DNA from 2 places in the Arachidicoccus ginsenosidimutans genome. Region 1 is predicted to be linked to the other one. Evidence: riboswitches for the same ligand, from Rfam matches in the RefSeq annotation. Region 1 holds a riboswitch; the other holds the start of a gene.
What was found. Region 1 has a riboswitch for thiamine pyrophosphate ahead of pnuC (nicotinamide riboside transporter PnuC). Riboswitches for the same ligand answer to the same signal wherever they lie in the genome.

Region 1 (15,172 bases):
AATGTCTTCAACCAATAACGGCAATGAAGGAGGCGCGTCTAATGTTGTTAGCCCTGTTCCGCCGTCTGTTATCATAGACAGTGTATATAATATCACTTCCACAGGGGCATATATTGCAGGTCATGTCAGTGGTAAAGGAAGTTCAAATGTCGTTGCGCGTGGTGTTATATTCAGCAAAGATTCTTTATTTAGTCAGCCGGATTCTGTTGAGGCTTCCAGTGCATATGGAGATGGAAGATTTATTTGCCAGCTTACCGGTCTCGATTTTGAAGAAACATATTATGTAAAAGTTTATGCTACTAATTTTGAAACAACAGGCGTAAGCAGTCGTCTATCATTTACGGCGCTTACCTTACAGAATGCAACGTATAATAAGAAGCCAATATTTATTGTAGGAAATACTACTGCAAGTCTTGATATACAGATTGTTGCAGACAGAGGAATTGATATCTCCGAAAGAGGAATGGTATATGGAACTTCTTCTGATATAAGTTCTATGACGCATAAAGTAACAGACAAGTCGGGGATAGGTATTGGTACATTCAGGCTTACCTTAAATGATTTAACTCCTGCCACATGGTATTATGTAAGACCCTATACTGTTGATAAAGCCGGAATAAACTATGGTTATGTTGATTCATTTAAAACTATTCGTCCATCCGACATTCAAGTAGTATATAACAAGCCGGATAACCCGACAGGAGATGAGGCTACGTTTTGGAAACAAATAAAAATAGCGGCAGACAGTGCCGCGTGGTATCTCAGCCATTATACATCTGCTACAAAAACGTATACCATCAATTACTCTCCAGGAACGCCCACTGCGGATGATAATAATGAAGGATGGATTCGTGTAGGTACATCTTCGTCGTACTGGACGATAGCTACCATGGAACATGAAATGAATCATGGTATAGGTAATGGTACAACATCATGGTGGACGACCATGATTCAAAATGGTATTTATACAGGTAAAAATGGTCAGGAAATGATTCGTCTCATTACAGGGGATTCTACTGCTGTTTTGAATGGAGATTCTCAACATTTCTGGCCCTATGGTTTGAATCAAAATTCAGAGGTAACTTCGAGTTGGGATTATGTATATAGTGCTTTAATTGTAGAATCATTTCGTAAAGATGGATTGTCTAATGCTGGAACTTATGAAGCTCCTTAATTAAATTTGTAAATTATGTATAGGAAAATCATTTCTAAGTGGTTTTATTATTTGATTAAGTGTTTCTTAATGGCTGTTTTATTTGTGATGCAATTGCAAACGCATGCACAACCTCCGGTCTCTTGTACAATTCAAATATCTGAAGACACTACCTACCAAACCATTGATAACATTGGTTCATCGGGCGCGTGGTTCTCGGAATTTATCGGCAGGTATTGGCATCCCGAAATTCGCAATCAGTTAGCGGAATGGCTGTTCAGTAAAGGTTTTGATAAAAACGGGCAGCCAAAAGGAATAGGCTTGTCAAGCTTTCGTTTCAACATCGGCGGCGGCACTACGGAACTGGGAGACAGCAGCCGTATTAAAGATTTTAGAAGACGGGTTGAATGTTTTTTAAACGCCGATGGAACGTACGATTGGAACAAGCAATCAGGCTATCTCTGGTTTGTGCGCGAAGCAAAAAAATACGGTGTGGAAAAGCTGATTGCCTTTTCCAACACGCCACCGGTTTCCATGACAAAAAATGGTCTCGGCTATAAAACAGTCAAAGATTATCACAGCAACCTTCGCGATGATAAATACACGGCGTACGCTGATTTTCTCCAACAGGTATTGCAACATTTCGATAAAGAAAAAATACACTTTGATTATATCAGTCCCGTGAACGAACCGCAATGGGATTGGTACAACAATAACCAGGAAGGAAGTCCCTGGAGCAATGAAGAAATTGCACATGTTGTAAAAACGCTTAACAATAGTTTGCAAGAGCATGGAAATTCAACACAAATAATACTGCCCGAAGCGGGACATTTGGAATATTTGTACGCCGATAAAGGCGGCACAGCTTCGCACCAATTGCAAACATTGTACAACCCACAATCATCCAATCGCATCAATAATTTACCGCACGTGCTGAATATCATTGGAGGACACAGTTATTTTACTGACGGTAACGATTCTTTCCGAATTGCCGTACGGAAAAATCTTAGCGATTCTGCGACCAAATACCACACGCAGTATTGGGAAACAGAATATTCCATGCTTGGCGATAATTATAAAGAAGGCAAAAAAGGACGTATTCCCTCGATTGATTGCGCCTTGTTCCTGGCAAAGGTTATTCATGACGATTTAGTTTATGGAAACGCCGCGGCATGGCAATTCTGGAACAGTTGGGAACCCGGCAATGCAGACTTTGATACACGTTATAATCTGATAGCACTGCATCCGGCAGATGCAACTTTTCACGATGGAGAAGCTACGGCAACCAAGAATCTGTGGGTACTTGGGCAATACAGCCGATTTGTCCGTCCCGGCATGCGGCGCATTGATGCAAAAATTCTGGATAATAAAAGCGATATTGCCAATGCACAAGACATCATGGTTGCTGCTTTTTCCAACAAAAATCAAACAAGTATTGTATTGATTAATTACACGGAAGAAGAAAAAAATATTCGCTTAACAGGATTGCGTAAAAAAGAATACAAGGAAAAATTTAATTACTTTGTTACCGATAAAACGCACGATATGTCGCCTTTTACGGGAAAGGATTTTAATGAACAGCTAATGCTTTTCCCTCGTTCAATTACAACAATTATTTTGAAGAAATAAATTATAAAATATAACGCATGGACTTTTTAAAACGGACAGCAATTTTTGTTCTTATATTATTTTTTTCAGGAATGAATATTCCATCCTTCGCGCAAAAAATCATTACGCGGCAGGAGCAAAAAATCGATGACAACTGGAAGTTTCATTTAGGTAATGCATCTAATCCGGCACTTGATTTTAATTACGGATTATGGGAATCAAGTTTTTCTAAATCAGGTGCGGCGGACGGAATGCCCTATGGCTTAAAATTCAATGATAAAGAGTGGCAGACTGTGCAGCTTCCGCACGATTGGGCAGTTGCCCTTCCATTTGATTATCTGAGAGACGGCGATCAGGATGCTCATGGATATAAAGCCATCGGCGGGCATTATCCGCAAAACAGCATCGGCTGGTATCGAAAAGAATTTACCGTAAATCATTCTGATTCCGGCGGACGATTTGAACTTCGGCTCGATGGCGTTTACCGCGACAGTAAAGTCTGGATAAACGGATATTATGTAGGCGGCAATTACAGCGGTTATACAAGCGCTACATATGACATTACAGACTTCATTCGTTTCGGGAAAAAAAACATTATATGTGTACGTGCCGATGCTACGCATTATGAAGGCTGGTTTTACGAAGGTGCGGGTATTTATCGTCATGTATGGTTGAACAGGTATAACAATTTACACGTAGTGTCGCAAGGTGGTTTGTACGTACGAACAGAAAAGAATGGCGACAATGCGGATGTAATTTTTCAAACAGCATTAATCAATAAGAATACAGAAGCTGCAAAAGCAACTTTGCAAACATTAGTGTTGGATAGAAACGGAAAAGTATTGGCATCATCCAAACAAATGCCGGTGGATTTGGATTTTAATGAAGAGAAGACTTTTGATAGTAAATTAAAACTTTCGCATCCGACATTGTGGGATATTGATAATCCGTATTTGTACAGAGCCGTTGCTATTGTAAGACAAAACGGACAAGTTATCGACAGCGTTCCAGTGCGGTTTGGTGTGCGCACATTTGCATTTGATAAAGACAAAGGATTCTTCTTGAACGGAAAATCCGTTAAAATAAAAGGCACAAGTAACCACCAGGATCACGCAGGTGTGGGTTCTGCGTTGCCCGATTATTTGCAATATTATCGGATAGAACTGCTGAAACAAATGGGAAGTAATGCTATTCGTACAACGCACAATCCGCCAACGCCGGAATTATTGGATGCCTGCGACAGCTTAGGAATGTTGGTCATGGACGAGACGCGCCTGCTCACAAGCGGCAACGAATATGAAAAAGAATTTCGCGATTTAATTCTGCGCGACAGAAATCATCCGTCTATATTCATCTGGTCAATCGGGAATGAAGAATATGCTACGCAGCGCACCGATATTGGCAAGCGCATAGCATTAAATCAAATCATGCTGCAAAAGCAATTAGACCCGTCTCGTACAGCCACGTATGCAGCAAATATGGGCAATGTTTACCACGGCGTGAATGAAGTAATTCCTGTTCGCGGGTTTAATTATAATCTCGGCGGTGCAGATGCTTATCACAAAGAACATCCCAATCAGCCTGTCATCGGAACGGAAGTTGCCAGCACAGTTTCCACAAGAGGAATTTATATCAAAGACACTGTGAATTGTTACGTTCCCGACTACGACAGCATCTTTCCACCTTGGGCATCGACGGCGGAATATTGGTGGACATTCGCCGCAAAGAGAGATTGGTTTATGGGCGGGTTTGCGTGGACGGGTTTTGATTATCGCGGCGAACCTACACCATATACTTGGCCCAATATCAATTCGCATTTCGGCATTATGGATATGTGCGGATTTCCTAAAACGGTGTATTATTATTATCAATCTTGGTGGAGCGATTCCGATGTGTTGCACATTGCGCCGCATTGGAACTGGAAAGGCGATGAAGGAAAAGAAAAAATTGTATGGGTTAATTCCAATGCTGATAATGTGGAGTTGTTTTTAAACGGAAAGAGTTTGGGCAAAAAAGATATGCCGAAGTACGGGCATTTGGAATGGAAAGTAAAATATGAGCCGGGAACGCTGGAGGCAATTGGCTATCGCAACGGCAAAAAATTGATTGCCAAAGTGGAAACAACCGGCGCGCCTGCAGCAATCAAATTAACACCATCAAAAACAGAATTGCTTGCAGATAATGAAGATGCCGTGGTAGTGAATGTAACCGTCTTGGACAAAGATGGGAGAGAAGTGCCGGGCGCTTCCAGCTTAATCAGCTTTGAAACAAGTGGGACAGATGCTGCAATCATTGGCGTAGGTAACGGCGACCCAAGCAGCCATGAAGCCGATAAATGCGATGCCGACAATTGGCACAGGAAATTATTCAACGGCAAAGCGCAGCTTATTTTAAAAGCGGGAAAAGAAAAAGGAACGGTCAGTTTAAAAGCATCTGCTTCGGGTTTAGCAACGGCAGAAATTCAGCTATCGGAAAATTAAACTGATATGAATCTGATAAAGAGAAAAATAGCTTATTTTTTAGTTGTTCCGGTATTGCTTCAATATTCATGCGCTAGTCTTTCTAAAAATTCAGGAAATTCAAAATATAGCGCATATTTGTTTGTTTACTTTACGGGCAATGACAAAAAAGACGAATCCATACATTTTGCATTGAGCAAAGATGCATTTCATTATATAGCGTTGAATCATGACCATCCGGTAATTTCATCGGCGAAGATAAGTTCAACAGGCGGTGTGCGCGACCCACATATTCTTCGCGGAGAAAAAGACAGCATTTTTTACATGGTGGCAACAGATATGGTTTCCGCAAACGGATGGAATTCCAACCGTGCACTCGTGATGATGAAGTCTAAAGATCTTATTCATTGGAAATCGTCTGTCGTGAATATTCAGACGGGATACGCCGGTCAGGAAAATTTATTGAGAGTGTGGGCGCCGCAAACTATTTATGATAAAAAAGCGGGAAAATATATGGTGTATTTTTCCATGAAGCATGGCAATGCGCCGGATAAAATATATTATGCTTATGCAAATAAAGACTTTTCGGGTTTTGAATCGGAGCCGAAATTGCTTTACCAAAGTCCTGCCGACGGAGCAAGTATAGATGCTGATATTATATATTTCAAAAGAAAATACCATTTGTTTTATAAAACGGAGGGCAGCCATACATTGGGTATTAAAACAGCAGTTTCCACTGATTTGACAGGGAAATATGTTTTACAAGATGGATATATGCAGCAAACTAAAGAGGCGGTTGAAGGGTCGTGTGTGTTTCCATTAATTGACCGTTCGGGCTTTATACTGATGTACGATGTGTATATGAAAGGAAAATATCAATTTACTTTCAGCAGAGACTTAGCTCATTTCAGTGTTATAGATAAATCTGTTTCTATGGATTTTCATCCAAGACATGGCACCATTATACCGATTACAGAACAGGAAGCCGAAAGACTGGAAAAGGAATGGGGAGAATAACTTGTAAATTAAAAACTTAATATTCATTATTAATTTTTTAGGACAACAAATAAGCCATAAAAAACCAGTATAAACTAAATTTTTAGTTTATACTGGTTTTGTCTTAATCAGATATCGATTTTTACATTTTATCAATCACGGCTTGTGTAACGCCGGTGGAACTGTAACCACCATCGTGATACAGGTTCTGCATCGTTACATATTTTGTCAAATCGCTGAAAAGTGTAACGCAATAATCTGCGAAAGCTTCTGCGGGCGCATTTCCCAGCGGACTCATGGCTTCCGCAAAATTTACAAATCCGTCAAAGCCTTTTACGCCGCTGCCTGCTGTGGTGCGTGTGGGCGATTGCGAAATGGTGTTCACGCGCACTTTATTTTTAATACCATAATGATAACCGAAACCGCGTGCGATACTTTCCAGCAGGGACTTTGCATCAGCCATTTCGTTGTAGTCGGGAAAAATTCTTTGTGCAGCAATGTAAGTCAAAGCCACCACGCTTGCCCATTCGTTGAGCGCATCTTTTTCGTAGGCAACCTGTAATACTTTATGAAAGCTCACGGCAGAAATATCCAGCGTTTTCAATTCCCATTCGTGATTGAGATTGGTATAATGATTGCCTTTACGAATGTTCATGCTCATACCTACACTATGCAGAATGAAATCAATTTTTCCTCCAAAGTGTTCAATGGATTTGTCAAACAAATTATTCAAATCGTCGATGCTTGTAACATCCGCGCCAATTACCGGCGCATTAATGGCTTCGGAAAGTTTATTGATTTCGCCCATGCGCAAAGCGATAGGCGCGTTGGTTAAAACTATTTCCGCGCCTTCTTCGTGCGCTTTTAATGCGGTTTTCCATGCAAGCGATTGCTCGTTGAGCGCGCCGAAAATGATTCCTTTTTTTCCTTTCAGTAAGTTGTACGACATGATTTTTATTTTGATAAAAATAATATCGCAAAGAAAAGGAATTTTTGGTGGATTGCATGAATGCTCTTCGGCATTTGCCCTGTCGAAGCCTTATCGGCAGATTTTTAATCCGTGTAACAAAGGTGCATTACAAATACATGGATAAGAGTTCGGGATTGTAAATCCCGAACAGCGATGAAAAGGAATTTTTGTTTGATAACATTTAATTACCTTGCGGTCTTATAAAACATCACGGGGCGCTGTAAAAGGCTGAGAAGTTACCCGTTTTACCTGAACAGGATAATGCCTGCGTAGGAATGATGATAGATATTTTCTTTCTCTCAAATCCTTGCTGCGCCTGCGTTTCCGCATACTTTTTGAATGAATATTTTTAAGATAATTGAAATAAGTTCTGTTGTTTCGGGGCTTTTGTATGTTGTATTGATAATGCGGCAAAATATCTGGTGCTGGCTGTTTGGCATCGTGTCAAGTGCGTTGTACATTTTATCGTGCATTCATGCGAAATTATATCTTGAAGGCGGACTGAATTTTTATTACGTTGCCGTTGGTTTTTACGGTTGGTTTTTGTGGTTGCAAAAAAATAGGGGCACGGGAGACAAAACATTCAAAGTATCTGAATGGCGTGTTTTTTTACATATAACTAATATTTTAGTCTGTATTCTCCTTAGTATTGTTTTAGGAAAAGTTGAACAATATTATACCGATTCTCCGCGACCGTTTTTCGATGCGGCAATTACTGTTTTCAGTTTCAGTGCGACTATTCTGGAAGCAAGAAAAATTCTTTCTGCATGGATTTATTGGTTCGTCATCAACGGAGCAAGCATTGTATTAATGATTGACAGAGGTATGAATGGTTATGCAATTTTGTCCGCAGTAACTACGGCACTTTGTGTGAAGGGATATTTTGACTGGCGAAAGGGGTATTGGGCACAAGGAATATAAAAAATTAAGATACGGAGATTGAATTGCTTTGCGTATTTTGCGATTCATAAATGAACAGAAAATTAATCATCACTTCCGATGGTTCGCATACGGTTGAAGCGACCGAACTCGCAACGCATTACCACAGCATTCACGGCGCGTTACAGGAGAGTATGCACGTTTTTATCCGTGCAGGATTGGAATATTTTTTACAAAAAAATCGGAAGAGAAATGTTGCTGTTTTTGAAATGGGTTTCGGTACGGGATTGAATGCTTTAATGAGTTTGCAGGTTGCAATACAGAAGCAAATTACTGTTCATTACACGACAGTTGAATTATTTCCTTTGAAGAAAGAAGAGTATTCATTACTGAATTATTCAAAGTTATTGCCGCAAAGTTTTGAAGAAGATTATTTACAAGAGTTACATTCGTGCGGTTGGGGGAAAGATGAAATTATTCATCCGTATTTCATAGTGCGTAAAATAAACACATCTATTCTTGAAATGTTGATGAATAGGAACTTTGATGTTGTTTATTATGATGCTTTTGATGCAAGTGTTCAGCCTGAATTATGGCAGGTGTCTTTGTTTGAAAAAATATTTAAGGCAATGAACGGCGGCGGTGTTTTTGTTACATACTCTTCCAAAGGATATGTACGCCGGGCTTTACAAGACGTAGGTTTCGGCGTAGAAAAAATTCCGGGTCCGCCGAAGAAGAGAGAAATGCTGCGGGGGATAAAGCAGTCTTGCTAATTACAATCGATAGCATTTTTTACAAATTGTTTTCACAATCGGCGTCCAATATTAAAAATTTGTTACCTTGTGTCAGTCTTTGTCAATGAGACAAAAAGGATTTGAACAATGAACGGTAATGATTACAAAACAGAATTGTGGGAAAAAATATGTTCCCGTGATGATATGAACGCCTTTGAGTCGCTTTTTCATTCGCTCAACAAAAGGTTGATACAGTTTTGTGTCGTGTATGTTCGTCGTATAGAAATTGCGGAAGAGATTGCTGCCGACGTGTTTGTCAAGTGTTGGGAAAACCGCAAATCGATGCCGGAAATTAAAAATATTGAAGCGTATTTGTTTGTTGCCGTAAAAAATCATTCCCTCAATTACCTGAAAAAATATTCCTCTGTTACCTGGAACAGTTTGCAGAACGAGAATAAATATGAACTTATCGATTTATTCGACCCGGAAAAAGAGATAGAACTCAAAGAACTTGCTTTCAAAATGGAACAGGCAATTCAATCGTTGCCGTTGCAGGCGCAGCTTGTATTTCGTCTGATAAAAGAAGACGGAATGAAATACAAAGACGCTGCGGAAATTCTTGACATTTCGCCTAAAACAGTACAAACTCAACTGTACAGAGCTATTAAAAAACTTAGCCATATCTTCAGCGCATACCAGACCAAAGCTGTTTGCAAAAGCAATACATGACCTTCGCAGATATTTTTCAAATATTTTTTTCTTCCTTGTAAGCAATTTCGGGAAAATAGTTGTCTTTATATTCGATAGCATTACGCATCAGTATGACAAACGATAGATTTACAGAACTCCTTACAAAGTATTTGTGTGAACAAATCGGTACAGACGAATATGCCGAGTTGGAGTATTTGATAAGCAACGATGAATCTTTGCGCGACCGGTTTAATTATTTTAAAGCATTTTGGAAAAATAATATCGCAACATATAATGGCAGCGATGCTTTGTTTGCCAAAATAAAAAGCCGAATTGCTGAAGACCAAAGCGGAACAGTTGCGGGAAAACCGAAAAAAAAGTTTGGTAAATATTATTTCCGGGCGGCAGCCTTGTTGCTTTTGGGTATGGTTTGTTTTGGTGCATATAAAATTTTTTCACATACATCAAGTACGCAATGGGTTGTAAAAAATGTGCTTGCGGGCGATAAATCCGTTATCTCGCTGGCAGATGGTACAAAAGTCACCCTGAATGCAAAAAGTTCTTTTAAATATCCGGCTGTGTTCTCCGGCAGCACGCGCGAAGTTTATTTGACGGGCGAAGCATTTTTTGATGTAACGCACGATGCCGCTCATCCTTTTATCGTACATACGGCGAAAATGAATGTGCGTGTTTTGGGAACTGCTTTTGATGTAAAAGCGTATAAGAACGATTCTGTAAATGAAACAACACTTATCAGAGGAATGGTTGAAATAACTTTGCCTGACAGACCATCGGACAGAATTATATTAAAACCCAAAGAGAAGCTGACAGTGAACCAAGCTTCGTCGGAAAGACGTGAAAACAGCAGTTTGTCCATTGACGGAAATGATTTACATAAAGACACGAAATATACGGTAACGTCGCTAACTTACTTTCAAAAGCAGGATTCTACCATTGTTGAAACTTCGTGGCTGGACAATAAATTTGTTTTCAAAGACGAAGATTTTCCCACACTCTGCAACCGCCTGGAAAGACGGTTCGGTATTACCATAAATATTGAAAACAAAACTTTTAGAGATTACAGATTTACAGGAAGTTTTACCAAAGAGAATATCGGGGAAATACTGGATATACTAAGCTATACAGAGCCGTTTCATTATAAGGAAAATAATAAGACAATATCCATTTATTAGTTAACAAAAAACCGAGTGGTATGAAAACATAAAGAATAAAAATAAAAAAAGCCGTCCCTGAGAAGACGGCTCCGTAAAAAAGATGACAGCAAAAAACAACGCAGATACTTCGGAACAGTAATCTGCATTTTATCACCTTTAACAAAGTAAAATTATGCTTTTTTTGAAACACTCCCGAAGTGTAAAGGGGAAATATTGGATAAAAAAAACCTTCCTAATGTCTAAATTAACGCTATGCCTGATAATCTTCTTTAATATTCATGCAACAGCAAAGGTTTATTCTCAGACAAGAGTAACGCTTAACGTAAAATCCGCCGGCTTTAAAGAAATCGCTTCCAGAATAGAAAAACAAAGTTCATATCGTTTTGTTTTCAGCGAGCGGAAAATACCATCGTCAAAGAAGTTTGACGTGAATGTGCATGATATGCCTGTACATGATTTGCTGAATATGATTTTGAAAAGTTCCGGCTATTCGTACAAAGAATTTAACGACGGACTCATCGTTATCGTACCTGTAAGCCAAAACGCAAATCAAATAGCTTTAACCGGGAAAGTGGTAAATGAAAGCGGTTCGCCGCTGGGAGGCGTAACAGTTAAGGTTAAAGGTAACGCGAAGCTCGGAGTAGTTACGGATATGAACGGCATATTCAGCATCAATGTGCCGAATGATGCTGTTTTGGAAATAAATTATGTGGGTTATCAAAGCAAGGAAGTTACCGTAAACGGACAAACTTCTTTGAACATTTCATTAACGCCGATAAACAAAGATTTGAATGATGTGGTTGTGGTTGGTTATGGCACACAAAAGAAGCTCGACCTTACCGGCGCTGTATCCTCAGTAAGCGGAAAAGACGTTAATTGGAAACCCGTAGGGCAATTGTCCGAGTCGCTGCAAGGTATGATGCCGGGTGTAACTATAACGCAGGGCGGCGGGCAACCCGGCGTAGATCAGGGCACAATAAGAATCAGAGGAATAGGAACGTTGAACGACAATTCTCCGCTCGTATTGGTAGATGGCGTACAATCGGATATTAATGATGTGGACCCCAATGATGTAGCGTCTATTTCCGTATTGAAAGATGCAGCGGCAGCTTCTATTTATGGCGTGCGTGCAGCCAATGGAGTAATCATTATTACTACAAAAAGGGGAGAAAGCGGCAAAGCTAAATTGGCGTATTCTAACGATTTCGGCTGGCAGAAAACTGCAAGGTTATCTAAATTCGTAGGTGCACAGGAGTATATGAAACTTACCAATCTGATGCACGAAAATTCAGGCGGCGGAGACATATATACCGCAGACGATATTGCAGCTTATAATAATGCCAACCGAAATACAGACAAGTATCCGGATAACTACTGGTTGAAGGATATTCTTACAGGAAACGGTTTTCAACAGCAGCACAGCGTGTCGCTTTCCGGTGGTAATGATAATGCGAAGTACAGGCTTTCTACCAACTATTTTGACCAAAACGGTTTGATTAGCAATATGGATTATGAACGCTTGACTATTCGTTTAAATACAAATATAAAGGTAAATGACAAGTTGAGCGTAAGTGCGGATATTGCTGCTCGTATCGGAGACAGAACAGAGCCGCAGGATATTGGCGGTTCAGGCTCCGCATGGTCGCAGTTTGGTCAGGCGGCAGTAATGAATCCGCTTATTGTTAATAAATATTCCGATGGTACCTGGGGCATTGGTCGTGGCGATGGAAATCCTATCCGGTTGCAGCAAGAAGGAGGTATCTCGGATTACAAAGACAATTTAATTACCGGAAATTTTAGAGGCGATTATGAAATTATAAAAGGACTAACGTTGAGCGGTATTGTTTCGGCAAATTATGAAACGCAATACAATAGCCTTCATACTGTTGCCATGACTTATTACGACTTTTTTAATAATCATGCTGTTATTGCTACAAAAGGCTTAAATGCCGCAGATAAGCAAAGTGATAATAACTGGTTTAAAAACTATCAGGGATTATTAACCTATACACATCAATTCGGAAGTCATTCTTTGACTATTCTTGGCGGTATGTCCAAATTGACACAAAGAGATGATTATCTGGAAGGCTACCGTTCCGGAATACCGAGTAGTGAACTTGACCAATTGGATGCAGGCGCTACAAGTACGCAAACCAATAACGGAACAGCCGGCGAATATGGCTTACTATCGTATTTCGGCAGAGTAAATTATGCGTATAAAGAGAAATACTTGTTTGAAGCAAATCTCAGAAACGACGGTTCTTCACGCTTTGCACAAGGGCAAAAATGGGGTTTGTTCCCTTCTTTTTCTGCCGGATGGCGTATATCTTCCGAAGACTTTATGCGTAATGTGAAATTTGTTCAAAATCTGAAGTTAAGAGGTTCCTGGGGCGAGTTGGGCAACGATGCCATCGGTAATTATCCTTACCAGTCAATTTATGATTTGAGTCATAATTATCCTTTCGGTGGAACACTGGCTCCCTCAAGCGGTCTAAGTACTTATCCGAATAGTAGAATTACATGGGAAACTACTAAAATGACGGATATAGGTTTAGACTTTACAACACTTTCCGGAAAATTGAATGTAACGTATGACTGGTATAACAAAAAAACGGATAATATATTGCTCAAGCTCCCTATTCTTGAATCTGTTGGGTTGGCTGCTCCTTACCAAAACGCAGGTGTGGTGCAGAACAAAGGTTGGGAGTTGAACGTAACGTATAACAATCGTATCGGGTCAGATTTCAAGTATAATATCACGGCTAACCTTTCCGATGTTAAAAACAAAATCTTGGATTTGAAAGGCGCCGACCAAATAACTACGGCAAATGAAAATCCGGGAGAAATTACTACCGGAAAAGTTACAGGGCAGCCTATTGATGCCTATTTCGGATATATATCGCAAGGTATTTTTCAGTCGGAATCTCAGGTAGCAAACCACGCATTCCAAAGTTCTCAAACCGGCGCCGGCGACCTTATTTACAAAGATATTGACGGAAACGATACTGTTAATGCCAACGACAGAGTATATCTCGGCAGTAATATTCCGCGTTATACTTTCGGTTTAAATATTGGCATGGGTTACAAGGGCTTCGACTTAACCGCATTTTTTCAGGGAGTAGGAAAAGTCTCCGTGAATACCGTGGTAATGAGAAGAGCACCTATCAACAGCGATGGCAATTTTAAAGCCATTCATGAAGATAGCTGGACACCGGAGAATACAGATGCAACTTTTCCGCGAATTGTGAACACGTTGCAGAATTATTCATCATCATCTTACTGGATACAAAATGGTGCGTATGTGAGACTGAAAAGTTTGCAACTCGGTTACAAGCTTCCGTCAAAGCTGCTTTCAAAGGCGGGTGTGTCAAATTTGCGTGTATTTGTAAGCGGGCAGAATTTGTTCACATGGTCTAAGCTTGAAAGCGATATAGACCCCGAAGCACCCAACGAGAATCGCTATTATCCGCAGGTAAAAGTGTACACGTTTGGTATTAATGTAAATTTTTAAACTGTAAAAGATGAAAAGAAGAGTCCTATATAAACTATTGATGACATTTGCTATTGCGGTGTCTTCATGTTCCAAAGATTTTTTAAGTAAGAATCCGTCTGATGCGGTTTCTTCGGGCATTTATTGGCAAACACAGGATGATGCCGTACGTGCCGTAACATATTGTTATTCGTACATTGGCGATTTTGACAACCGTATTTTTCTGTCCTGTGCTACCGACGACAGCTATTCATGGTCCAACTGGCCAAGTGACATCCAGTATGCGGGTAATGGAAGCGCTACGGCTACAACAGGGGTGTTTGAGCATTTTTGGCAAGTGCTTTATCAGGCAATTGCTGCAAGTAACAATGTGCTTGATAATATCGGCAAAATCCCATCCGAGCAAATCAGTGATTCGCTCAGAAGCCGTTTGTCAGCCGAAGCAAGATTTATAAGGGCATATTCCTATCAGCAATTAACGGGAATGTATGGAGCAGTACCTTTGATTACGCATATCCAGCCTACCGATTCTTTTGATGTGAGCCGTACTTCGGCAGATACTATTTCCAACTTTATTGTCAACGAACTGAAAGATGCTGCAAGTAATCTTCCTTTAAGCTATGGCTCTGCCGATTACGGGCACGTAACAAAGGGCGCTGCGCTTGCATTGCTTGCAAGAGAGGAATTGTATGTAGGTAATTGGACTGATGCTGCAGCTACTGCAAAACAGGTAATGGATTTGGGGCAATATAGTATCGATAACAGTTCCGATAATGCCTATAACAGTTTGTTTGATGGAACTAATAAAACGAGTCCGGAAATAATATTATCAGCACAATATATTAAAAATACCTATCCTACGGGTATTGCTACTTGGGTAGGTGGACCAACTGTCGGTGGTTGGTCGCAGGTTGTACCGTTGCAAGGACTGGTAGATGCTTATGAATGTACAGACGGGAAGCCGATAACAGAATCGTCGCTCTATGACCCGAATCATCCATATGACAACAGAGACCCG
Region 2 (15,172 bases), 1.3 Mb from region 1:
TTCGGAATTTCCACGTCGCGCATATTGCCTTGATTTTTTCCTTTTTTCCCAATTAGTTCTTCGATGTGAACAGGTGTGTAATGCAAATATTTTTCGCTCAGTAAATCCATTCCGCGCCTGCCTTCCGGCTCAATCACATAATGCGCCACCATCGTATCAAAGATGTTTCCCGCGAGTTGTTTACCATACCATTTGATGACAATTAAATCGTACTTAATGTTTTGCCCGACCCACAGAATATTTTCATTATTAAACAATTCATCGAACAAATCGAGTTGCTGCTGCGCTTCTTCTTGGTTGGCAGAAATAGGCACATAAAAGGCTTCGTGTTTCTTTACCGAAAAACTGAGTCCGACCAATTCCACATTGTTCGGGTCTGTGCCTGTTGTTTCCGTATCAAAACAAATTTCTTTGTGAGATGAAAGATTTTTGATTAATGATTTTATTTTTTCTTCCGTATCAACAACCTCGTATTTATGCGGCGTATCATTAATTGTTTTGAAAGAAGATACTGTTTCAACTTGTGCTTCTTCTACGAAATTTTTCGTAGTTTTTTTATTATTTGATTTTGTTTCAACGGCGTTGCCGAATAAATCTGTTTGTATATTTTCAGGTGCGGCAATGGTAAAACTGTCACCCAAAATTCTTTTACCTAAGGTCCGAAACTCAAGCTGTGAGAAGATTTCAGCCAATGCCTCTTTGTTGTAATCGCTTACGCAAAAATCTTCTTCGTGAAATTTTACAGGGACATCTGTGATAATCGTAGCCAACTTTTTAGATAAAATTGCATTCTCTTTTCCCGCGCGTACCTTCTCTCCCAATGCGCCTTTGATATTATCCGCATTGTCCAAAACATTTTCCAGCGTGCCGTATTCTTTCAACAATTTCGCCGCCGTTTTTTCGCCCACGCCGGCAATGCCGGGAATATTATCCACCGCATCGCCCATCAATCCGAGAATGTCAATTACTTGTTCTACACGCTCAATATTCCATTTTTCACAAATCTTTTCTGCCGTCAAAATTTCTTCCTTGTTGCCCATGTATGCAGGCTTGTAGATAAACACATTCGGCTTGGTCAAAAGCTGTCCGTAATCTTTGTCTGGCGTAACCATGAACACTTTGTAACCCGCATCCGCCGCTTCCCAAGCAAGCGTACCGATAATATCATCAGCTTCATAACCGTCGCTCTCAATCACGGGAATATTGAAGCCGCGAATAATCTCTTTGATGTCGGGAATGGACGCGAGCAAATCTTCGGGCGCTTCCTGTCGGTTGGCTTTATAATGTTCAAAATCGGTGTGGCGTTCTGTGGGCGCGTGCGTATCGAAACACACCGCCATGTGCGTGGGTTTGTACTTATTCAGCAGCTCCAGCAAAGTATTGGTAAAACCGAATTGTGCATTGGTATTTTTACCTGTAGAAGTAACGCGCGGATTGCGGATGAGCGCATAATACGCACGATAAATCAACGCCATCGCATCCAGCAAAAAGAGTTTTTTTTCCATGGGGCTAAGGTAGGGGAAATTGGGAATTGAGATTTATGAATGATGATTTTATTGATAAGCGTTGATTATATTTGGCAAAGAATATTTTATTATGATAAAAGAGTTTATCCAAAAAAGAGGATTTAATTACAGGAAATTTTTCTTGTATTCAGATAAAATTATTGTCGAAACTAAGTCTGTTCGGAAGATTAATAAATACGAAGCCAAACTTGATAGAATTGGTTTTAATATTCATTATCAAGCTGATAATGTTATGGCAGGTAAAATATTTTTATGGGTTTGCATCGCATTACCCATGATTCTTACCGTAGCTGAATTATGGGAGCATAATATTGACGTGAGAACTTTGATTATTTTCTATGTAATTTTTTTAATCCTAATTCTTACCAATTTTTTAAAACAGCATCAGGACGATATTTATTTAACGGGCGGACAAATCAATTTAGTTTTTTATAGGGCAATTCCAAATGAGCAAGAGGTATTAAATTTTATCTCACAGATTGTGAGGGTATCAAAAGAATATTTGAAAGAAAAATATACGCAATTTGATGACTTTACAAAAGAAGAAATATTTATGAACCAGCTTCGGTGGCTCTTAGATAGAGATGTTATTACAAATGAAGAATATAATAATATCGTAGAGAACTTTAAGATAAAAAGGTTATTATAAGTGATAGAAGACCTTTGCCTTTGGAGTTCTCTTTAACAAATAATTTTTGCCGTCGGTCAAAAGATACAACAACGGCATAATATTATTCCTATTTTACTTTACAATTAACAAACAAAATCCCGCTCCACGCCTCGTATATTTTCACTAATTTTGCCGTTCAAAATTCGGTAAGAAAAATGGCAAAAGTACAAGTTGGTTTGGTGCAAATGTCCTGCGTTAAAGACAAAGCGGCGAACCTGCAAAAAGCAATTGAAAAAGTAAGAGAAGCTGCTGCAAAAAGCGCGCAAATCGTGTGTTTGCAGGAGTTATTCACTTCGTTATATTTCTGCGATGTGGAAGATTACGAGAACTTCAAATTGGCAGAAGCAATTCCCGGATCTTCGACAGATGCCTTGAGTGAAGTTGCAAAAGAATTAGGTGTTGTGATTATCGCTTCGCTGTTTGAAAAACGTGCTGAAGGTTTGTATCACAACACGACAGCCGTTTTGGATGCCGACGGAACTTATCTCGGCAAATACCGAAAAATGCACATTCCCGACGACCCTGCTTTTTATGAAAAATTTTATTTCACGCCGGGCGATTTGGGCTATAAAATCTTTCAAACAAAGTTTGCAAAAATCGGCGTGTTAATTTGTTGGGACCAATGGTATCCCGAAGCGGCGCGCATCACAGCTTTAATGGGCGCAGAAATTCTCTTCTATCCTACGGCAATCGGTTGGGCAACTTCGCAAGACGAAGCCACGAATGAAGAACAATACAACGCCTGGCAAACCATTCAGCGCAGCCACGCTGTTGCCAACGGCGTTCATGTTGTAAGTGTGAACCGCGTCGGTTTTGAACAAGACGGATTGATGAAATTCTGGGGCGGAAGTTTTGTAAGCAATCCTTTCGGAAGCCTTATCTACAAAGCTTCTCACGATAATGAAGAAACGACCGTTGTGGAAATTGATACAAAAAAAACAGACCATTATCGCACGCATTGGCCCTTTTTAAGAGATAGAAGAATTGACAGCTATCAGCCGATTACGAAAAGATTTATTGATGAGTAATTTTGTAACTTTACAAAAACAAAGTTTATGGACACAATTGTTGAAATAGATAAATTGGAAATCGCTAAATGGCTCATCAATTTGGAAGATAAAAGTACTTTGGAAAAGGTTGCTCGCATAATGAAAGAAAGCAACAAACCTAAGTACGATGCGGCTTACGAAGCAACATTGTCCGATAAAGAAAAGGTTGTGTATTGGCAGGAAGTCGGTATTTCCGGCGAAGAATTTTTTAATAACGTTATAGAACATATCAGGGCATGGCCATGGAAAAAATAATTATTTACTTGCCCGAAGTAAGAATTTATTTTAATGATTTAATGGATGTTCTCTTTAAACAAGAATACTTTGGGTTTATGGATAGTGCAGAAGAATATGTGCTTAAAATAAAAAGTTTTATAGAAGAAAATATTGCAACTTTTCCAGCAAAAAACACGCCTGTCGAACTTCAACAATACGGCGAAAAATATTTGACGTATAAAGCTAACGAACACACAAGTTGGTACATTTTCTTTTCGCAAATAGAGCAAAATTATTTTATAAAATTCATTACCAACAATCACACAAGTTTGGCTGCCAAATTGAATATCGATTATTAATTATTGAACACTGACTATTTCTACATGAATCCGACTCCCAAAGAATTAGGTTATTTTTTCCCTGCTGAATTTGAAAAACATTCCGCAACATGGCTGAGCTTTCCACACAAAGAAGAAAGCTGGCCCGGAAAAATCGATAAGGTTTATCCGTATTATTCCGAGTTTGTAAAATTACTTTCGCAAAGCGAAAAAGTTTGTATTAATGTAAACGATGAAGCAATGAAAGCCTTTGCAGTCGGGCATTTCGAGAAAGCGGGCGTTGATTTATCGCAAGTAGAATTTTTCATTCATCCGACAAATGATGCGTGGTGCCGCGACCATGGTCCTGCGTTTATCATCAATCAAAAAGAAAATAAAAAAGCAATTGTTGATTGGAATTATAACGCATGGGGAAATAAATATCCGCCGTACGATTTGGACGACGTGATTCCTACGTTAATTGCGAAAGATTATAACATTCCTGTTTTTTATCCCGGCATTGTGATGGAAGGCGGCTCTGTGGAATTTAACGGAAAAGGAACGTTGCTTACTTCAACTTCGTGTTTGCTCAATCCAAACCGCAACCCGCATTTGACGCAAAAAGAGATTGAAGAATATCTGGTAAATTATTACGGTGTTGAACAAATTCTTTGGGTAGACGAAGGCATTGTAGGCGACGATACAGACGGACATATTGACGACACTATCCGCTTCGTAAATGAAGACACCGTTTTGACTGTTGTTGAAAAAAATAAGAGCGACGAAAATTTTAGTTTATTGCAGAACAATTTAAAACAACTGCAACAAATGCGCTTGCTGAACGGTAAACAATTAAACATTGTTGAGCTGCCAATGCCAGATGCCGTTATTTGGGAAAATCAGCGTCTGCCTGCATCCTACGCAAATTTTTATATTGCCAATAAGTTCATCATTGTTCCAACTTATCGTTGCAAACAAGATGATGAAGCATTGCAAATTATTCAGCAATATTTTCCTACGAGAAAAGTTGTAGGCATAGATTCTACGGAAATTATTTGGGGCTTGGGAAGCTTTCATTGCCTGAGCCAGCAAGAACCTGCGATATAAAACAAAGGCGAATACAATTGTACTCGCCTTCTTCTTTTTCATAGATAAGCCTTATAACTTTATATTCACTCCTACCATATAATTCGTTCCCGCCATCGGGAAGAAATAATTCCAATTGTTTACTTTACCTTTTTCATATTCAGGATATGTGTAACCGATAGAGTTATACTTTGTATTAAACACATTGTACACCGACCCAATGATGCTTAACTCTTTAAAGAAATTAGTTTTTATTGTATAAATAATTCGTGCATCCTGATTATAATATGCCGCCACGATCCTGCTGCTATTCTGTGTATTATCCATATACCTGCGGCCGACATATTTGCTTATTAAACTCAATTCCAGATTTTTAAAAGGCAAAATATTAATTGTTCCTGCTCCTACAACGCTCGGCGAAAGCGCAATATCTGTGTTGTGATGCTGCTCTGCAACCTGCGGCAATTCGTTCCAATCTGCATCGTAAGCATTGTAATATGCCGTGAAATCTTTTATCTTATTTCTGCTGAAACTCAGGTTGGCTGCGGCATTCAGCCAATTCGAGAATACATATCCGCCTTGCAGTTCAATGCCCGCGCGATAACTGTTCGGCACATTGATGCGCGTTGCTGCGCCTACGTCATTCAGCTTGCCTGTTAATACCAATTGGTCTTTGTACAACATATAATAGAGATTAATTCCCCAATTATATTTTGCTGCTTTTTTTTCTGCACCCAATTCAAAATCGTGTAGCTTTTCAGGTTTTGGCTGATTATCCAAGCCTGCTTCATAATCATCTCTGCTCGGTTCTTTATTCGCCAAAGCGTAGGACAGATAAGCATTGTAGCCGTTTCTTGTATAGGATATTCCTGCTTTTGGATTAACAAAATTAAACTTGCTTTTTCTGATTAATTCCGGGTCATCCTCAAATCCGTAAATATGATACCATACATTTCTGTATTGAACATCGGCATACAAATTCCAATATTCGTCAAATGTGTGCAGCCATTTCAAGTAAATACTTTTATCGTATTTGTACGCAGGCACATTGTAATATTCATAATCATTTGCAACGCCGCCGTTTTGCGCCCAAATTACATTGCCGTAATGTTGTCCATCGTAGTTTGTCCACGCACCGCCGAAAGTGAGTTCATCATTTGTATTTTTATATTGAAGAGAAAATGTTTGTCCGTAAAAATTATTCTTCAACCATTTTTGCCTGACCAAATCCGTTGAATAAGTTGTATCGCCAGAAACTGAGACAGGATAAGGGATTCCGTAAGATGAATAATCTGCATCCGTTTTATATTCTTCGTAATATCCGTAACCATGCACGAGAAAAGAAGTAAGGTTAAAACTAAGTTTCTCGTTAAACCGATGGGTAATAAAAAGCTGGTAATGCGACTGCCAATAATTATCCGTTTCGTTTTTATAAAAAGTAGAATCGTTGATGTAGCCAAGTTCATTGTAAGTTCTGTCCGTTGGCAAAATATCTTCGGAAACGCCGTCCCAGGCTTGATACGTTTTTTCTTTGCCTGTAATAAAATTAAACCGCACGGTTGTTTTCTTTCCGATATATGCCGTTGAGAAAAATAAAGATTGAAGATTACTCTTTGCCCTGTCGATATATCCGTCGCTTGATATATTGCTCAAACGCACGTCAGCCGTGAATTTGCCATCAACCAACCCTGAACCTGCGGCAACAGTATTTTTCCATGTATTGAACGAACCGTAACTGTTGCTGAATGTTGCATAAGCGCTGTCATGCACTTCATTGGTACTCAAATTTACGGTTGCGCCAAAAGCGCCCGCGCCGTTTGTAGAAGAACCTACGCCGCGCTGAATTTGTATAGAACCAACCGAAGAAGCCAAATCGGGCATATCTATAAAATACACGCCCTGGTCTTCTGCATCGTTGTTTGGAATACCGTTAATCGTAACGTTGGTGCGCGTTGCATCTGAACCGCGAATGGTAATCCCCGTGTAGCCAATGCCGTTGCCTGCATCGGAATTAACCACAACATTCGGTGTTTGATTTAAGAGAAAAGGCAAGTCTTTTCCTAAATTATTTTTTTCGATTTCTGCTGCGGAAATATTTGTTTTTGTAAAAGGCGATTTGTCGCTCGCACGCACAGCACGCACTTCCAGCGGTTCAAGCTCTTGTTGCGAATCGTTTAAAACATAGGTTTCATCAATATTTGAGCTATTGACTAAAATATTCGTTGCATAAATATTTTTCCCGGTATAAGAAATATTGAGTTTCCATTTTGTATATTCTTTCAGGGAAGAAAAGGAGAAAAAACCATCATCGTTACTTGTCGTTTTTAATACTTGTTTCGTTGAAACATTTTTCAAAAGAACCGTTGCATTTGCCAAAGGCTGCTGCTGTTCATTTAAAATTTTTCCGTTAAAACTTACCTGTGCAAAAAGTACGTTGGCAACCAATGCCAACACGAAAGACAATAAAATCCGTTGCATAATTTTTTTAAAAATTAAGAACGAGTATGATGCGGAGAAAGTTTCTGCAAAGTTGTAGAAATGCTTTGCAGCCTTCCCTTCGCAGGCATTACCCTGTTCAGGTTTTACGGGTATAATCTCAGCCTTCCGAAGAAAGCACCCCGAGGAATTTTGTTTACGGCGGCAAAACTAATTGAAAAATGTATATGAAAGAATAAATTTTTTATTCAACACTTTTGTAAAAATAATTTGTACGAAAAATGATGAACGCAAGCACAAAACAAACCGGCGGAACAAGCAGGAAAAAGCCATAAATTATTACCAGAAAAATAATCGCAAGCATTAGAAAAACAACTTTTAAAAAAGCCTGTAATTTAATATCCGAAGCGTAAGAAATGCTTCTTAACAACAAAAGAACAGACAATGCAAAAAACAAGAGCAGCAAAGCATTCCCGATAGAAAAATAAATGAAAAACCAGAATATTTCCGGGAATAAAATCAACAAATAATTAATGATGAAGGCAAAAAATAATTTCGTTTTGGAATAAGGAAAATTATAGGAAAACAACAGATATTTATTATTAAAAATCTGTTCCTGAAAAATGATAACCGAATGCGCTATAACAATAAGTGTTACGATAAGGCAGGAGGTTTTAATATCCTCTTTCAAATCGGGGTAATTATAAAACAATGTTAGAATGATAAGCGCAGAAATAATTTTTGTAACAACATAAGTTCCTTTCAATCTGTGCAGAACATGATAAGTGTATAACGTAAAAAAGGGTTTATGCCACTTTTTAAACAGCAGATTTGATACAGTACTTTTTTCTCGTTTACCAACGTTATTCAGGTTTTTTACAATAAACATTGCACAACAGGCAGCGAGCAATAAAATGTAAATAACAAAAAGAAACGGCGTAAAATAATGACGTGTAAAAAAGCCTATGATTACAGAAAACGAAGTGTAAATAATAAGTGGAAGAAAAACATACAATTGGATAACGAACCACACTTTAAAATGCTCTTTTTTCTTTAAGGCATTCATACTGTAAAACAAAAACCGGTTATTTGATTTTTGCAACTCTGCATCTATGAACTGTAAATTCTTAAAAGCGTAAAACATGCACAAAACAAAAAATACCAGCATCATAACAGGGTTGCTTACCAAAGTAATCGTAATTACATAATGCCAGAAGAAATAACTTCCCGGCGGCAATTCGCCCAAAGTATTTACAAAAAAACAGCAGCTTAAAACAGCAGTAAATAAAAACACAAGCATTCCTGCGTGTACACGATAAAAACCGTGAACAAATATCTTCCTTAAAGCTAATGGTACTGAAATGCCCATCAATAAAGTATTTGGATTGTTTTGTTATTGATAAGAATTTCCTTTGCCAAAAAACTATTTTCTAAGTTTACGGATTGATGCGACGAAAATATAAAGCTGATTCCTTTGTCTTTGTAGAGTTTTTCAATTCTGTTCTGTAATATTTGCAATGAGGCGGAATCGAGCGTTATGAACGGCTCGTCCAGCAAAATCAGTGAAGGATTGCCAGTAAGAGCAAGCGCTAATGAAAGTTTTTTGAGCATACCACTTGAATATGTTCCGATTGAATTTTGCAAATATTCGGCAATGCCTATTTCTTCTGAAAAATCGCGAATGCCGCGAATATTTCCGCCTTTGGCTCTCAAAAATAGCTGAACCAAATCTTCGCCCGTAAGATAATCGGGGAACAACGGTTCTGCATCTGCAAAATTTATTTTTTGCCTGTATGCGACACCATTCTTTTTTAAATTATATTCTTTAAAAAAAATATTGCCTTTATAAGAAAGCAAACCGGCAATAGCTTTGATTAATGTACTTTTTCCGGAACCATTCGCGCCTTTCAGCCAATAAATGCCGGCATCGAAAATGAAATTATCAATTTCCAGAATTGTGTTGTTGCCATAAGATTTTTCAAACGAATTAAAAGATAGCATTTGACAAGATTAGTATTAGAAATAAGCCGACAGCTTTACACCTCATATTGATAAAGATATAAGGAAATTTTATTCAAACACTTTGCCTTGTATTTTCTACCATTATTTTAACGGAACGCTTACGCCGATATTTAAAATCATCTCGTAGGTACCGAACAATTGTCTTGCTTCCCCTTCGTAAATATGCAGATGCGAATATTCGGCAAGGTCTAACTTGTTACAATATTCAAGATACACATGATTAAAGAATGTTGCACGTACTGTGGCTTCTACGCCTTGATTGAACCCGCCAAACTGAAAATCGGCATGATTCGAATGCCCGTCAATCGTGTTTTGTACATGTGGAATTACAACGCCTATGCCGCCTTTGAAAAATGCGGAAGCATCAAACCAGTCGGTATTAAAATCCGTGATATGCGTTCGGCGCACAAGGTTGAACAACAAAAAGTTTGCGCCATTATTAAGTTGCCAGCGAATAAACCCCTTTCTGTTATCGATAAAAGTATCTACTTTTTGCCCGTTCATGGTTCCTACTGCATGTAGCAATTGGTCGTTTGCTACCACATATTTTGTATGGTCGAAATTGATTTCGACAGCCCAATTATCTTTGAAAAAATATCCCAAACGATAGTTGTATTGCGGAATCGACAAAGCCTTGTTAAACAAGCCTTTATTCCATCCGGGTTTATCGCCTGCATACACATTTCTCAAAGTATAATTATTGCCGAGCGAAGGCTGGTCAATATGAATATTACTTGGCGTGTACCATTCTTTATTATAGCCCCACGAGCCGTAAATTGTTCCTTTGCTTCCGGGATTTCTTTTCTTTTTATCTTTTTTCAAATGAATGGAAAATTGTGTAGCATCGTCCGATTGCGCATAGGAAAAATTGGTCAGTAATAAAAACGTAAGGAAACACAACGCGAGTTTGAAAAATCTATTTGCCATTTTAATTATTATTTTTTCTTAAAGGAACTGCGGCGCGAAGTTATTCAACAAATATTTTACAAGGCAAATTATTTTATCTCCTTAAAAGAGAATTTCCATGCAACAAATCATTTGACAGTTAAATTCAATTATCAGATATTTGCGCACAAATTATTCCAGACATGAGCGTTTCTTTTAACAATACCAAAGTTGCTTTTGCGTACAAATCCGACAAAGAATTAAAATCTGCCAAACGGTTATTTTCTACCATGAATTATCCCGCGCTTACTGCGCTCGGCACAAGGTTTACACCGTTTTTGGTAAAAACAGGATTACCGATTGACGGCTTGATTCGCAAAACAATTTTTAAACAGTTTGTAGGCGGTGAAACACTGGAAGAAACAGCAACAGTTTGCCAAATGCTCGATAAATACAACGTGGACGTCATTCTCGATTACGGCGTTGAAGGCAAAGAATCGGAAGAAAATTTTGAACACGCCACGGAAGAATTTATCCGCGTAATCCGCTTTGCCGCATCTCAAAAAAATATTCCGGTAATTGCGATTAAAGTTACCGGTTTGGCGAGATTTGCTTTGCTGGAAAAATTAAACGAAGCGCCGCGCCTGCGCAGCGGCGTACACGATAGCGAAGCTGAAAGCGCTGAATGGGAAAGAGTTCGCGCGCGCATGAAAAGAATTTGCGACGTTGCCGAAGAAACCGGAATCGGCGTATTGGTAGATGCGGAAGAAAGTTGGATTCAAGACCCGATTGACCACATTACGATGGAAATGATGGCAATTTATAATAAAAACAAAGCGCTTGTATATAACACTATCCAGCTCTATCGCCACGACAGACTGGATTTTTTAAAAATGTCGCATAAAATTGCCAAAGAACAAAGTTTTATTCTCGGAGCGAAACTCGTTCGCGGCGCATATATGGAAAAGGAACGTACGCGCGCAACTGCAATGAATTATGCCTCGCCTATTCAAAAAAACAAGGAAGCAACCGATAAAGATTATAATCTTGCACTGGATTATTGCTTTGAAAATATTGATAACATTGCATTTGTAGTAGCTACGCATAATGAACAAAGTGCGCTGAAAGCCGCAGAACAACTGCATTCCAAAGGATTATCGCATCATCATCCGCATGTACATTTTTCACAATTGTACGGCATGAGTGACAACATGACTTTCAACCTGGCGAAAGACGGATATTCCGTAAGCAAGTATGTTCCGTTCGGTCCTATACGCGATATTGTTCCTTATCTCATGCGGCGCGCGCAGGAAAACAGCAGCGTGAAAGGACAAACAAGCCGGGAGCTTTCATTGATTAAAAAAGAAATCGAAAGAAGGAAGAATAATTAGCAAATCAGATAATATGCAAATATGCAAATTATTGAAAAGATAAAAAACACAAGCATTATTTGCATATTTGCTGATTTGCACATTTGCATATTTTAAATCATTAAATAAATAAAAAAATGTCTTACGAAGTAACAGGAAAATTAGTAGCAAAATACGACACTGTACAACGCACCGAAACGTTTAAAACAAGAGAATTTGTTATAGAAAAATCAGATGATATAGGCGGAAGAATTATTAATAATTATGTGAAATTTCAATGCGTGCAGGACAAAACGGCTTTGCCCGATAAGTTCAACATAGGCGACGATATAAAAGTTTCTTTCAACTTAAAAGGAACGAAATGGAGCAAAGACGGACGTGAAAATTATATTACCAATCTTGATGCGTGGCGTTTGGAAGCAGCAGGAAGTCTTGCGCAAACTGCAATAAACAATGCGCCGGACAACTTTGTTCCCGATGCCGCGCCGGATGATGTTGTGGATGATTTACCGTTTTAATTTTTCACAAACAAATCATACAAAAAGCCGAAGAACATTTGTCCATCGGCTTTCTTTATTTATCCACATACGGTTTTTATTCATTCATTCTTTTACATTTGCAAAAAGCGAAAATCTTATATGTCATCATTAATTGAGCAATTAAACGAGTCGGCAAAATACATTCAATCGGCAAGTACAGCCAATCCCAAAATCGGTATTGTTTTGGGTAGTGGTTTGGGCAATCTCGCAACAGAAATAGAAGTTGAACAATCCATTCCGTACAGCGATATTCCACACTTTCCTGTAAGTACGGTAGAAGGTCATTCCGGCAAACTTATTTTCGGCAAACTCAATGGTGTAACAGTTTTGGCAATGGCGGGTCGCTTTCATTTTTACGAAGGCTACACATCAGCACAAGTCTCCTATCCTATTCGTGTGATGAAATTTTTGGGCATCGAAACCATTCTTTTGTCCAATGCTGCCGGCTCGGTAAATCCCGATTATAAAGTGGGCGATTTAATGATTATCAACGACCATATCAGCTTTTTTACACACAATCCTTTGATTGGAAAAAACGAAAAAGGACTCGGTGTTCGCTTTCCGGACATGAGCGAACCTTATGATAAAAAAATAATTACTCTTGCAAAAAGCATCGGCGAAAAACTGCAACTTCATTTGCACGAAGGCGTTTATACAGCCGTTACCGGACCAACATTTGAAACACATGCCGAGTATCGCTTAATCAAAGCTATTGGCGGCGATGTTGTAGGTATGAGCACTGTGCAGGAAACTATTGTAGCCGTTCATGCGGGCATGAAAGTTTTTGCGATAAGCGTGGTAACTGACTTGGGAATCCGTGAAGATAACAATGTGATTACCCACGAAGAAGTTTTGGAAGCTGCCAATGCAGCAGAACCAAAGCTCACAAGCTTGTTCAAAGAATTAGTTGTGGCACTCAACAATTAATCTTGATCCAAAAGAAAAAGAATGCACAAGCTTCCGCTTGTGCATTTTTCATGTTTGAGCTTTCGAAAACGACCATTATTATACCTACAAAATTTTATAAAGACACGCTGTTTTCTTCCATCATCTTGCGCAGGTTCAGCAATCCGTAACGCATTCTTCCCAACGCTGTATTGATGCTGCAATTGGTAATGCGCGCAATTTCTTTAAAGCTCAAATCGGCAAAGTGCCGCAGAATGATTACATCGCGCTGCGTTTCCGGCAAGCGGTACAGCATATCGGTAAGCGTAGCATTTGTTTCCTGCCGTATAATTTCCTTTTCGGCATTCTCATAATTATTTACGCCCGTCGATTCAAAAATATCGCGAATATCCGATTGGTCGCTTGTGATTACAGGCATCCGCTTTATTTTTCGGAAGTGGTCAACACACAGGTTGTGCGCAATGCGCATAATCCACGGAAGTACTTTTCCTTCCTCATTGTAGCGGCGCGAGCGCAAAGTATCTATCACACGAATAAACGTATCTTGAAAGATATCTTCGGCGAGACTTTTGTTTTTAACAAGGAAAAAAATAGACGAATAGATTTTGTCTTTGTACCGCTCTATCAATGTTGACAAAGCTGTTACATCACCGTCTTGAAAAGATAAGACAAGTTGCGTATCATTGTAGGTTGTGTAGGTTCTCATAATTTTACTCTAAGTCTTTGTTGCACCGCAGGCTATGCGGTATTATTAATAAAAATATTCAGAGTAAAATTTATTCGATACGCAATTGATTTTGTCAAAAATAATACAATTTTATATTTAACAAAACTTTTGTGCCATTAATTTTTATTTACTTTCAAAAGAAAATCAATTCCCAAATAAAGATTTTGTCAGGAAAAATGGTACATTTATTGCGATTTAAGAAATTGCGCTTTTATATGCATATTCTGACAATCAGTATTTTTTAATTTAAAAAAGGAAATGATGGACACTTCAAAATTTATTAAGGCTTATTGCTTGAAAACAAAGGAAAAAGATGTACCCATGCACGATGCGGTAATTTCAAAAACAGCAAGAGGCGGCTATATTGCCAAAGGAAATGATGGGAAGGGCAATAAAATGAGCGCTATCTTAGGCGAAGCAACTGCGTTGAAAGCAATTGCCGATGGCGTGGCTAAAAAGGATTTTTAGTCTGTCTCGATATGCTCGAACAACTTATTGGACCCGTTTGCAATTGCGCAAGCGGGTTTTTATTTGCTTACCAAAAATTTGGCAGTTAATATAAATCTTTTACATTTGCACCCGGCAGGTCTTACACGACCAGCTCCTGCTGAAACCTCCCAGGACCGGAAGGTAGCAAGAGTAGGTGGTTGTAGCGGTGCGATGTAATAAGCCTGCCTTTTATTTTTCTGTTACTTCTCTGCCAATTTACCACATCTTTTTATTTTTTATATTTAACTTTGTCTCGAAATTGAAACACAGGTTTCTTTTCTTAATTGAGATTTCTTATTATTAAAAATTAAATAAATCTACAAAAATGAAATTCTTTATCGACACGGCAGATTTGGAACAAATTAAAGAAGCAAACGATTTGGGCATTTTGGATGGTGTTACGACTAATCCTTCTTTGATGGCGAAAGTAGGCATTAAAGGACAGGAAGCTGTATATCAGCATTATAAAACAATCTGCGAAATTGTAACAAACGGAGACATCAGTGCAGAAGTTGTTTCCACCGATTTTAAAGGCATTATCGAAGAAGGTCAGAAGCTGGCAGCTCTTCATAAAAATATTGTGGTAAAAGTTCCGATGATTAAAGAAGGCGTTAAAGCTATAAAATGGTTTACCGACAACGGCATCCGTACAAACTGTACATTGGTGTTTTCTGCCGGACAAGCAATTCTTGCAGCAAAAGCAGGTGCCGCTTATGTTTCGCCATTCATCGGTCGTATTGACGACAGTGGTTGGGAAGGTATTCAACTGATTGAACAAATTGCTGAAATTTATTCCATTCAAGGTTATGAAACCGAAATTTTGGCAGCATCAATCCGCAGCTCCAATCACATTATTCAATGTGCGGAAGCAGGTGCAGATGTAATCACTTCGCCGCTTGAGCCGATTTTAGGTTTGTTGAAACATCCTTTGACA

Region 2: another riboswitch for thiamine pyrophosphate. It lies ahead of A9P82_RS01175 (TonB-dependent receptor); the one in region 1 lies ahead of pnuC (nicotinamide riboside transporter PnuC).

Annotation. Positions count from the first base shown of each region.
Region 1 is NZ_CP015971.1:1,572,709-1,587,880, reverse strand. It holds gene A9P82_RS07135 (hypothetical protein) at 2-1,174, shown strand; gene A9P82_RS07130 (glycoside hydrolase) at 1,244-2,782, shown strand; gene galA (beta-galactosidase GalA) at 2,854-5,241, shown strand; gene A9P82_RS07120 (glycoside hydrolase family 43 protein) at 5,248-6,237, shown strand; gene A9P82_RS07115 (enoyl-ACP reductase FabI) at 6,359-7,165, opposite strand; TPP riboswitch at 7,388-7,479, shown strand; gene pnuC (nicotinamide riboside transporter PnuC) at 7,526-8,107, shown strand; gene mnmD (tRNA (5-methylaminomethyl-2-thiouridine)(34)-methyltransferase MnmD) at 8,158-8,838, shown strand; gene A9P82_RS07100 (RNA polymerase sigma-70 factor) at 8,947-9,528, shown strand; gene A9P82_RS07095 (FecR family protein) at 9,621-10,682, shown strand; gene A9P82_RS07090 (SusC/RagA family TonB-linked outer membrane protein) at 10,900-14,175, shown strand; gene A9P82_RS07085 (RagB/SusD family nutrient uptake outer membrane protein) at 14,186-15,172, shown strand, end outside.
Region 2 is NZ_CP015971.1:254,993-270,164, reverse strand. It holds gene polA (DNA polymerase I) at 1-1,505, opposite strand, end outside; gene A9P82_RS01200 (hypothetical protein) at 1,597-2,175, shown strand; gene A9P82_RS01195 (carbon-nitrogen hydrolase) at 2,352-3,224, shown strand; gene A9P82_RS01190 (hypothetical protein) at 3,252-3,500, shown strand; gene A9P82_RS01185 (hypothetical protein) at 3,488-3,820, shown strand; gene A9P82_RS01180 (agmatine deiminase family protein) at 3,845-4,885, shown strand; gene A9P82_RS01175 (TonB-dependent receptor) at 4,937-7,342, opposite strand; TPP riboswitch at 7,400-7,495, opposite strand; gene A9P82_RS01170 (hypothetical protein) at 7,545-8,669, opposite strand; gene A9P82_RS01165 (ABC transporter ATP-binding protein) at 8,669-9,301, opposite strand; gene A9P82_RS01160 (hypothetical protein) at 9,404-10,249, opposite strand; gene A9P82_RS01155 (proline dehydrogenase family protein) at 10,411-11,598, shown strand; gene A9P82_RS01150 (DUF3127 domain-containing protein) at 11,715-12,095, shown strand; gene A9P82_RS01145 (purine-nucleoside phosphorylase) at 12,216-13,043, shown strand; gene A9P82_RS01140 (RNA polymerase sigma factor) at 13,138-13,728, opposite strand; gene A9P82_RS01135 (hypothetical protein) at 14,008-14,217, shown strand; RNA gene ffs (signal recognition particle sRNA small type) at 14,330-14,429, shown strand; gene fsa (fructose-6-phosphate aldolase) at 14,564-15,172, shown strand, end outside.